DNA from 3 places in the Rhizobium sp. CG4 genome. Region 1 is predicted to be linked to each of the others. Evidence: predicted binding sites of a transcription regulator. Region 1 holds the regulator's gene; each other region holds the start of a gene.
The links. The regulator PhoB, encoded in region 1, activates phosphate uptake and scavenging genes when phosphate is short. The targets are predictions, from matches to a motif close to TGTCATNNANCTGTCAT.
Positions count from the first base shown of each region.

Region 1 (2,267 bases):
GTTTCCGTTTTGCTGTTCCAGCCTCGCTGCCCCCATTGCCAAAATAACGGGCGCTGTAACCGAAAAGCTGTCTTAGCATCACGAGAGGCAGAGGCGGAAGCCCCCTTTTTGCCTAAAGATATGATTTATTCTGTTACAACCAGAGATTCCTGTATCGATACAGGCCAGCCTTATTTAAGGCTCTGATATGTGAGGGAATTGGTGCCACGCAAAACCAGCATCTTGGCAAATCAGGCAAAACGCAGAATCCGCATAAAACAAGGGCTTAGAGGCTGTGCAAAACCATGCGCGGAAATTTTCACGTAAAAATACTATTTATTTTCAATTAGTTGAATCGCCAATCCGTATGACTGAAAACAATTTGTCATAAAAAATAAAAAAGTCCGTTGACATAGAGCGCTGCTCGCCGTACATCGCTCTCCGTCGCCCAGATGGCGGAATTGGTAGACGCGCCAGCTTCAGGTGCTGGTACTCGCAAGGGTGTGGAGGTTCGAGTCCTCTTCTGGGCACCAATTTCTTGATTTAGTTATCTAAATCAGCCTGCAAAAAAGCTCCGGTCTCCGGAGCTTTTTTGCGTTTAGGGCCTTAATTACTCCTCACAGCCTGTCCGAAAATGATAGATTTCGACCAGTTCGAGCACGCAGTTTTACTCGTCGGATTGGGCGTGTCTGAAACCGCAAGTTTTCAGGCCAATTTTGCCCCAAAGCGGGGATGCCAAGTCCTCATATCGAAGGACGGTAGCAGCGATGAGTTGCAAGCTCATGGGTAGTGAAAGCTCTCCCAAAAACAAAAAGCGCGACTATGAGCCGCGCCTTTGATGTTTTTATATGATGAAAAGCCGGATCAGGCTTCCATCGAATAACCCGCACCACGAACTGTGCGAATGACATCCTGCATATTGGAGAAGTTTAGCGCCTTGCGCAGACGTCCGACATGCACGTCGACAGTACGCTCGTCGACGTAGATATCATGCCCCCAGACACCGTCGAGCAGCTGCGAACGTGAGAACACGCGTCCCGGTGAGGACATCAGGAACTCCAGCAGGCGGAACTCGGTTGGCCCAAGGCGCACTTCACGGCTTTTACGGTGAACGCGGTGCGTTTCACGATCAAGCTCGATATCACCGCATTTCAGCACCGAAGACAGCACCTCGGGCTTCGCACGGCGCAGCATGGCTTTCACACGTGCCATCAATTCTGGCGTGGAGAACGGCTTGACGACATAGTCATCCGCTCCGGTGGCGAGACCGCGAACGCGTTCACTTTCTTCACCACGCGCCGTCAGCATGATAATCGGCAGGCGTTCTGTTTCAGGCCGCATTCTGAGGCGCCGGCACAGTTCGATGCCGGAAACACCCGGCAGCATCCAGTCCAGCAACAGAAGGTCAGGAACCCGTTCCTGCAAACGAATTTCTGCTTCGTCTCCACGGGTGATCGTGTCGACTTCGTAGCCTTCGGCTTCTAGATTGTAACGCAGCAGAACGCTCAGGGCTTCTTCATCTTCTACGACTGCGATCTTCGGCAACATGGCTGTACTCCGCTCAAGTCCGTCTATCTATTATTCGGTTACAGCACCGAGCGTGTTGGAGCTGTCGTCCTTCGGACGATCACCTTCAAGCTGGCTGCCTGTTGCCATGTAATAGATGGTTTCGGCGATATTGGTTGCGTGGTCACCGATACGTTCGATGTTCTTGGCGCAGAACAGCAAATGCGTGCAGGTGGTGATGTTGCGCGGATCTTCCATCATGTATGTCAGCAGTTCGCGGAACAGCGAGGTATACATAGCGTCGATTTCTTCATCACGCTCACGGATGGCATTGGCCTTCTCGGCAGAACGCGTTGCGTAAACATCAAGCACTTCCTTGAGCTGAACCAGTGCCAGCTCGGACAGGTGCTCCAAGCCGCGTGCCAGCTTGCGTGGTACGCCCGTGCCCTGAACAGCGATTACGCGCTTGGCAGTGTTCTTGCCAAGGTCGCCAACGCGCTCCAGGTCGCTTGCAATACGCAGGGAACCGATGATTTCGCGCAGGTCGGCCGCCATTGGCTGACGCTTGGCAATGGTCACAATTGCCTTGTCACCAATTTCGCGTTCCGCGTGGTCAAGTACGACGTCTTCTGAAATGACCTTCTGGGCCAAAGCCGCATCGGAGTTGACCAATGCGCGAACTGCATCCGCGCACATTTGTTCTGCAAGACCACCCATCTCAGAGATGCGGCGTGTCAGGAATTTCAGCTCATCGTCATAAGCAGACAAGATATGCGAATGTG
Region 1 is NZ_JABAEG010000003.1:126,908-129,174, reverse strand. Features, by position in the region: tRNA gene HGO37_RS10860 (tRNA-Leu) at 426-512, shown strand; gene phoB (phosphate regulon transcriptional regulator PhoB) at 844-1,527, opposite strand; gene phoU (phosphate signaling complex protein PhoU) at 1,558-2,267, opposite strand, start outside.

Region 2 (2,267 bases), on a different contig from region 1:
GTTCGGCAAGCGACGACAGGAAACCTTCCACCGGCTCGACAATCGGCACGATGTCGTAACGGCAGCCCAGCGCCTTGGCGCAATCGGCGGCGTCTTTCAGCGATTCATCTGAGGTGTAGCGGTATGGCAGCATGATGCAGCGAACACGCTCTTCACCCAGCGCATCGACCGCAATCGCTGCGCAAATGGCGGAATCGATACCACCGGACAGGCCAAGCACAACGCTCTTGAAGCCGTTCTTGTTGACGTAGTCGCGGAAGCCCAGCAGGCAGGCGCGGTAATCCGCTTCCTCGCCCTCGGGGATTTTCGACATCGGGCCGCTGTGGCAGTACCAGCCGTTTTCAGTGCGCTTCCAGTCGGTGACGGCAAGTGTCGCCTCAAACTGGCTCATCTGAAATGCCAGGCTCTTGTCGGCATTCAGCGCAAAACTTGCGCCGTCGAATACCAGTTCGTCCTGCCCACCAAGCTGGTTTGCAAAAATCAGCGGCAGATTGGTTTCGATAACCTGACGTAGCGCCACCTGATGGCGCACTTCCACCTTGCCGCGATAGTAGGGCGAACCGTTGGGCACCAGCAGCAATTCGGCACCGGTTTCCGCCAGCGTTTCGCACACGCCCATGTCGTTCCAGATTTCTTCGCAAATCGGGATACCGAGCCTGACACCACGGAAATTCACGGGACCGGGCATTTCGCCGGCCACGAATACACGCTTTTCGTCAAACTCGCCGTAGTTCGGCAGGTCGATCTTATCGCGCAGCATCAAGATCTTGCCGCCGTCCAACACGGCGACCGAGTTGTGGCGGCCAAGTTCACCCTGTCTTGGGAAACCGACAATGACGCCGGGACCGCCATCGGCGGTGTCTGCCGCCAGATCTTCAACCGCCTTCAGGCAGGCATTGAGAAACGCCGGCTTCAAAACCAGATCTTCCGGCGGATAACCTGAAATAAACAGCTCGGTCAGAAGCAGAAGGTCAGCACCCTGGCTGGCCGCATCTGCCCTTGCCTCACGCGCCTTGGCGAGGTTGCCCGCCACGTCGCCAACCGTTGGATTGAACTGCCCGATAGCAATTCGAAGAGTATTCGGTGTGGTGTGTAAGTCGCTCATACATAACCATTTAACGTGTGGCGTCTTACTCCGCAATCAGTGATGAGAAGCACAGGCGAGGTCACGTAAATTTCATCCCGAAACACTGTGCATTTTCAACAGTTCATGTCGCGTTCATGAAACTTATGTGACAGTTACATGACAAATTGACGACAGATCTTTTCATGATTCTGTGACCATACCGCCGGAGTGACGACATTGAGTAAATCGGTTCCCGAGATCGAGGAAACCGAGAGGGCTGCTTTTGCCCTTTCAACAAGAAGTATCAAGCGCATAACGATGCTGCTGGGCGAAGCGGTTTTCGTGGTGAATACACTGCTTGGCGCGCTGCTTCTGGTCGTTCTCCTGGAATGGATTGCCCGCGGCACGCTGACCGATGTAGGCACATTTTTAACCTCGACTGCCCGGCCCGGCATGACCACGGTTGCTGCGGTCTTTTTGGCGATGATTGCCCTCGACGCGCTGTTTGGCCGCCACTACCAGTCGTTTATCATTGCGGTACCGGCACTGCTCATCCCGGCCCTCATTTCCAGCCAGAAGCAGTTCTACCTCTCTGACCCGCTCTACCCGTCCGACATGCTGTTTGGCCGGCAGATTTTCCAGCTGCTGCCTGCCATGTTGCAGGCACGGCCGCTGGCGGCGGTCGGTGTGTTTGCCGGTCTTGCCATTGCCATTGTTGCCATCGTTTTTGCAGCCCGCTTCATCTACAAGGCGTCGCCTGCGCTGCCACTCACCGGCCGTCTGTGGCGCTTGGCGCTTGCCGTTCCGGTTTTGGCCGGTCTTGGTTCCCTGATGGAATATTCGCAATATTCCTGGATCCGCGATCGCCTGAACATTATTCCGATGATGTGGGACCAGAAGGAAAACTATCGCCATAACGGTTTTGTCATGGCCTTTACCTTCAACATTCCGATGGCCAATGTCTCGGCACCAGACACCTATAATGCTGACAATATTGCCGATATCTATGCAGACGGTTCGGCCTTTGCCATCAACAACAGCAAAAGGCCTGACGTTATCGTCATCATGAACGAGTCGCTGTGGGACCCGCGCAAGCTCTCCAACGTCTCGCTGACGCCAGACCCGATGCCGACCATTCGCGCCACCCAGTCCGGCAATGTGTTTTCGCCGGAATTTGGCGGCATGACGGCCAATGTGGAAT
Region 2 is NZ_JABAEG010000002.1:290,675-292,941, forward strand. Features, by position in the region: gene HGO37_RS06530 (NAD+ synthase) at 1-1,105, opposite strand, end outside; gene HGO37_RS06535 (LTA synthase family protein) at 1,304-2,267, shown strand, end outside.
Region 2: HGO37_RS06535 (LTA synthase family protein) is a predicted target of PhoB. The motif match lies at 1,233-1,249, and genes of this name have one in related genera.

Region 3 (2,267 bases), on a different contig from region 1:
TTTTGACGACACCGGACGACAGACAGCAGATTGAATTTGAAGCGGCCGCTTTCCGCAGGCTCGTTCAGCATCTGCGTGAAAGAACCGATGTGCAAAACATCGATATGATGAACCTGGCCGGGTTCTGCCGTAACTGCCTGTCAAACTGGTACCGCGATGCGGCAACAGATGCCGGTGTCGAGATCAGCAAGGACGAGGCCAGGGAAATCGTCTACGGCATGCCTTACGAGGACTGGAAAAACCAGCACCAGCATGAGGCGTCAGATGCGCAAAAATCAGCATTTGAAATAAATAAGCCAAAGGAATGAAGGTTCGCGCTGTCGAACAGGCTTGACGCGGGCGTTTCCAGTCGGCAGTTCACAGCGGGAAAAAATTGGTGCCATGTTCTGGACGTCGTTCCGTTGACATGTGCCGGATGAAACATGCCCGATCGGGCTCAAGAACAGACAAGATGAAGGAATTCACGATGGATGAGACCAGCACAACAGAAACCGTAGCCGCTGCCGAGTTGCGCCAGTTCATCGAGCGTATCGAGCGCCTTGAAGAAGAAAAAGCGGCTATCCAGGGCGACATCAAGGACGTGATGGGCGAAGCCAAGGGCCGTGGTTACGACACCAAGGCCATCCGCACCATTATCCGCCTTCGCAAGAAGGACGCCAATGAGCGTCTGGAAGAAGAATCCATTCTGCAGACCTACATGGCTGCCCTTGGCATGGAATAAGAGTCCTTCAACGGGCAATAAAAAACTGGCCGTCTCCTGCGAGACGGCCAGTTCTTCTTACACTTCAGCTTCCTGTCGCTCATTGGCGCCGCGGAAGCATATTTTTAATGACGTGTATCTTTTTTGAGTTTTTGCAATTCATCCTTCAGGCGAAGTTTGCGTCGCTTTAGTTCCGAAATCTCATGGTCATTCGATGACGGGGAAGCAAGAATACTTTCGAGCTCGTCCTCAAGAGCTCCGTGTTTCTTTTCGAGCGATGCGATATGAGCCTGTATGGTCATGCTGCACGTCCTTCCTTCTTTTGTGACCTACTTCCAGCACTCCACTGCTGGAGTTTCAGGTTTACGAAACTAATGTGACACGGATTGTTAGGATTGTCGAAGGCGAAATCAGGGCAACATCTGGGCAATTTGGTCGCAATGGATAACTTCCCGTTACCGGCATTTGGTGGTAGAGGCAGGTCAGCGAATGTCAGAACACCGGCAAAGCCGGGATCATAGAGTGGGGATGCAGAAATGCCCGATCAGTCACAGGCAGATATCAGATTGGCATTGGCGCGATTGCGGCAGGAACATGAAGATTACGACGTCGCCATCAATGCGATGATCCAGACCAATTGCGATGCCTTGCGTGTTCAGCGGATGAAGAAGAAAAAACTGGTGGTTAAGGATCAGATGAGTCAGATCGAAGACCAGATCATTCCCGACATTATTGCCTGACAGGGAGCCGGTAAGCATGACGACAGAAACGCCGCCAGTCGCAATCATTATGGGCAGCCAGTCGGATTGGGAGACCATGAAGAACGCTGCCGACACACTGGATGCCCTGGATATTGAATATGAGGCGCGAATTATCTCTGCGCATCGCACGCCTGAACGGCTGTTCAATTTTGCAACAGGCGCACGTGATGAAGGCTTCAAGATAATTATTGCAGGTGCCGGTGGTGCTGCACATTTGCCGGGCATGGCCGCTGCAATGACCTCTTTGCCGGTTTTTGGCGTTCCGGTGCAGTCCAAAACCATGTCGGGACAGGACAGCCTTTATTCGATCGTTCAGATGCCCGCTGGCATTCCTGTCGGCACACTGGCTATCGGCAAGGCCGGCGCAGTCAACGCTGCGCTGCTGGCAGCTGCGGTTCTGGCGCTGTCTGACGAAGATCTTGCAGACCGGCTGGATGCATGGCGTGCCCGCCAGACCGCCTCGGTTGCTGAGTACCCGATGGATAATCCTCAATGAATATTTTGACCATCGGCATTATTGGCGGTGGCCAGCTTGGCCGTATGCTGGCCATGGCTGCTGCCCGTTTGAACTTTAAAACCATTGTTCTTGAACCACAGGCCGATTGTCCGGCGGCGCAGGTTTGCAACCGCCAGATCGTAGCGGCGTATGATGATGCCGCAGCGCTGGCGGAACTCGCTTCGCTTTGCGATATCGTCACCTATGAATTCGAAAACGTGCCGGTCGGTGCCGCTGAAGAGCTGGCGCGGACGGTTGCGGTTTACCCGCCGCCGAAGGCACTCAGCGTTTCGCAGGATCGTCTGGTCGA
Region 3 is NZ_JABAEG010000001.1:821,725-823,991, reverse strand. Features, by position in the region: gene HGO37_RS03965 (DUF1244 domain-containing protein) at 3-308, shown strand; gene HGO37_RS03960 (DUF2312 domain-containing protein) at 467-721, shown strand; gene HGO37_RS03955 (YdcH family protein) at 826-1,002, opposite strand; gene HGO37_RS03950 (YdcH family protein) at 1,237-1,440, shown strand; gene purE (5-(carboxyamino)imidazole ribonucleotide mutase) at 1,457-1,957, shown strand; gene HGO37_RS03940 (5-(carboxyamino)imidazole ribonucleotide synthase) at 1,954-2,267, shown strand, end outside.
Region 3: HGO37_RS03955 (YdcH family protein) is a predicted target of PhoB. The motif match lies at 1,066-1,082, and genes of this name have one in related genera.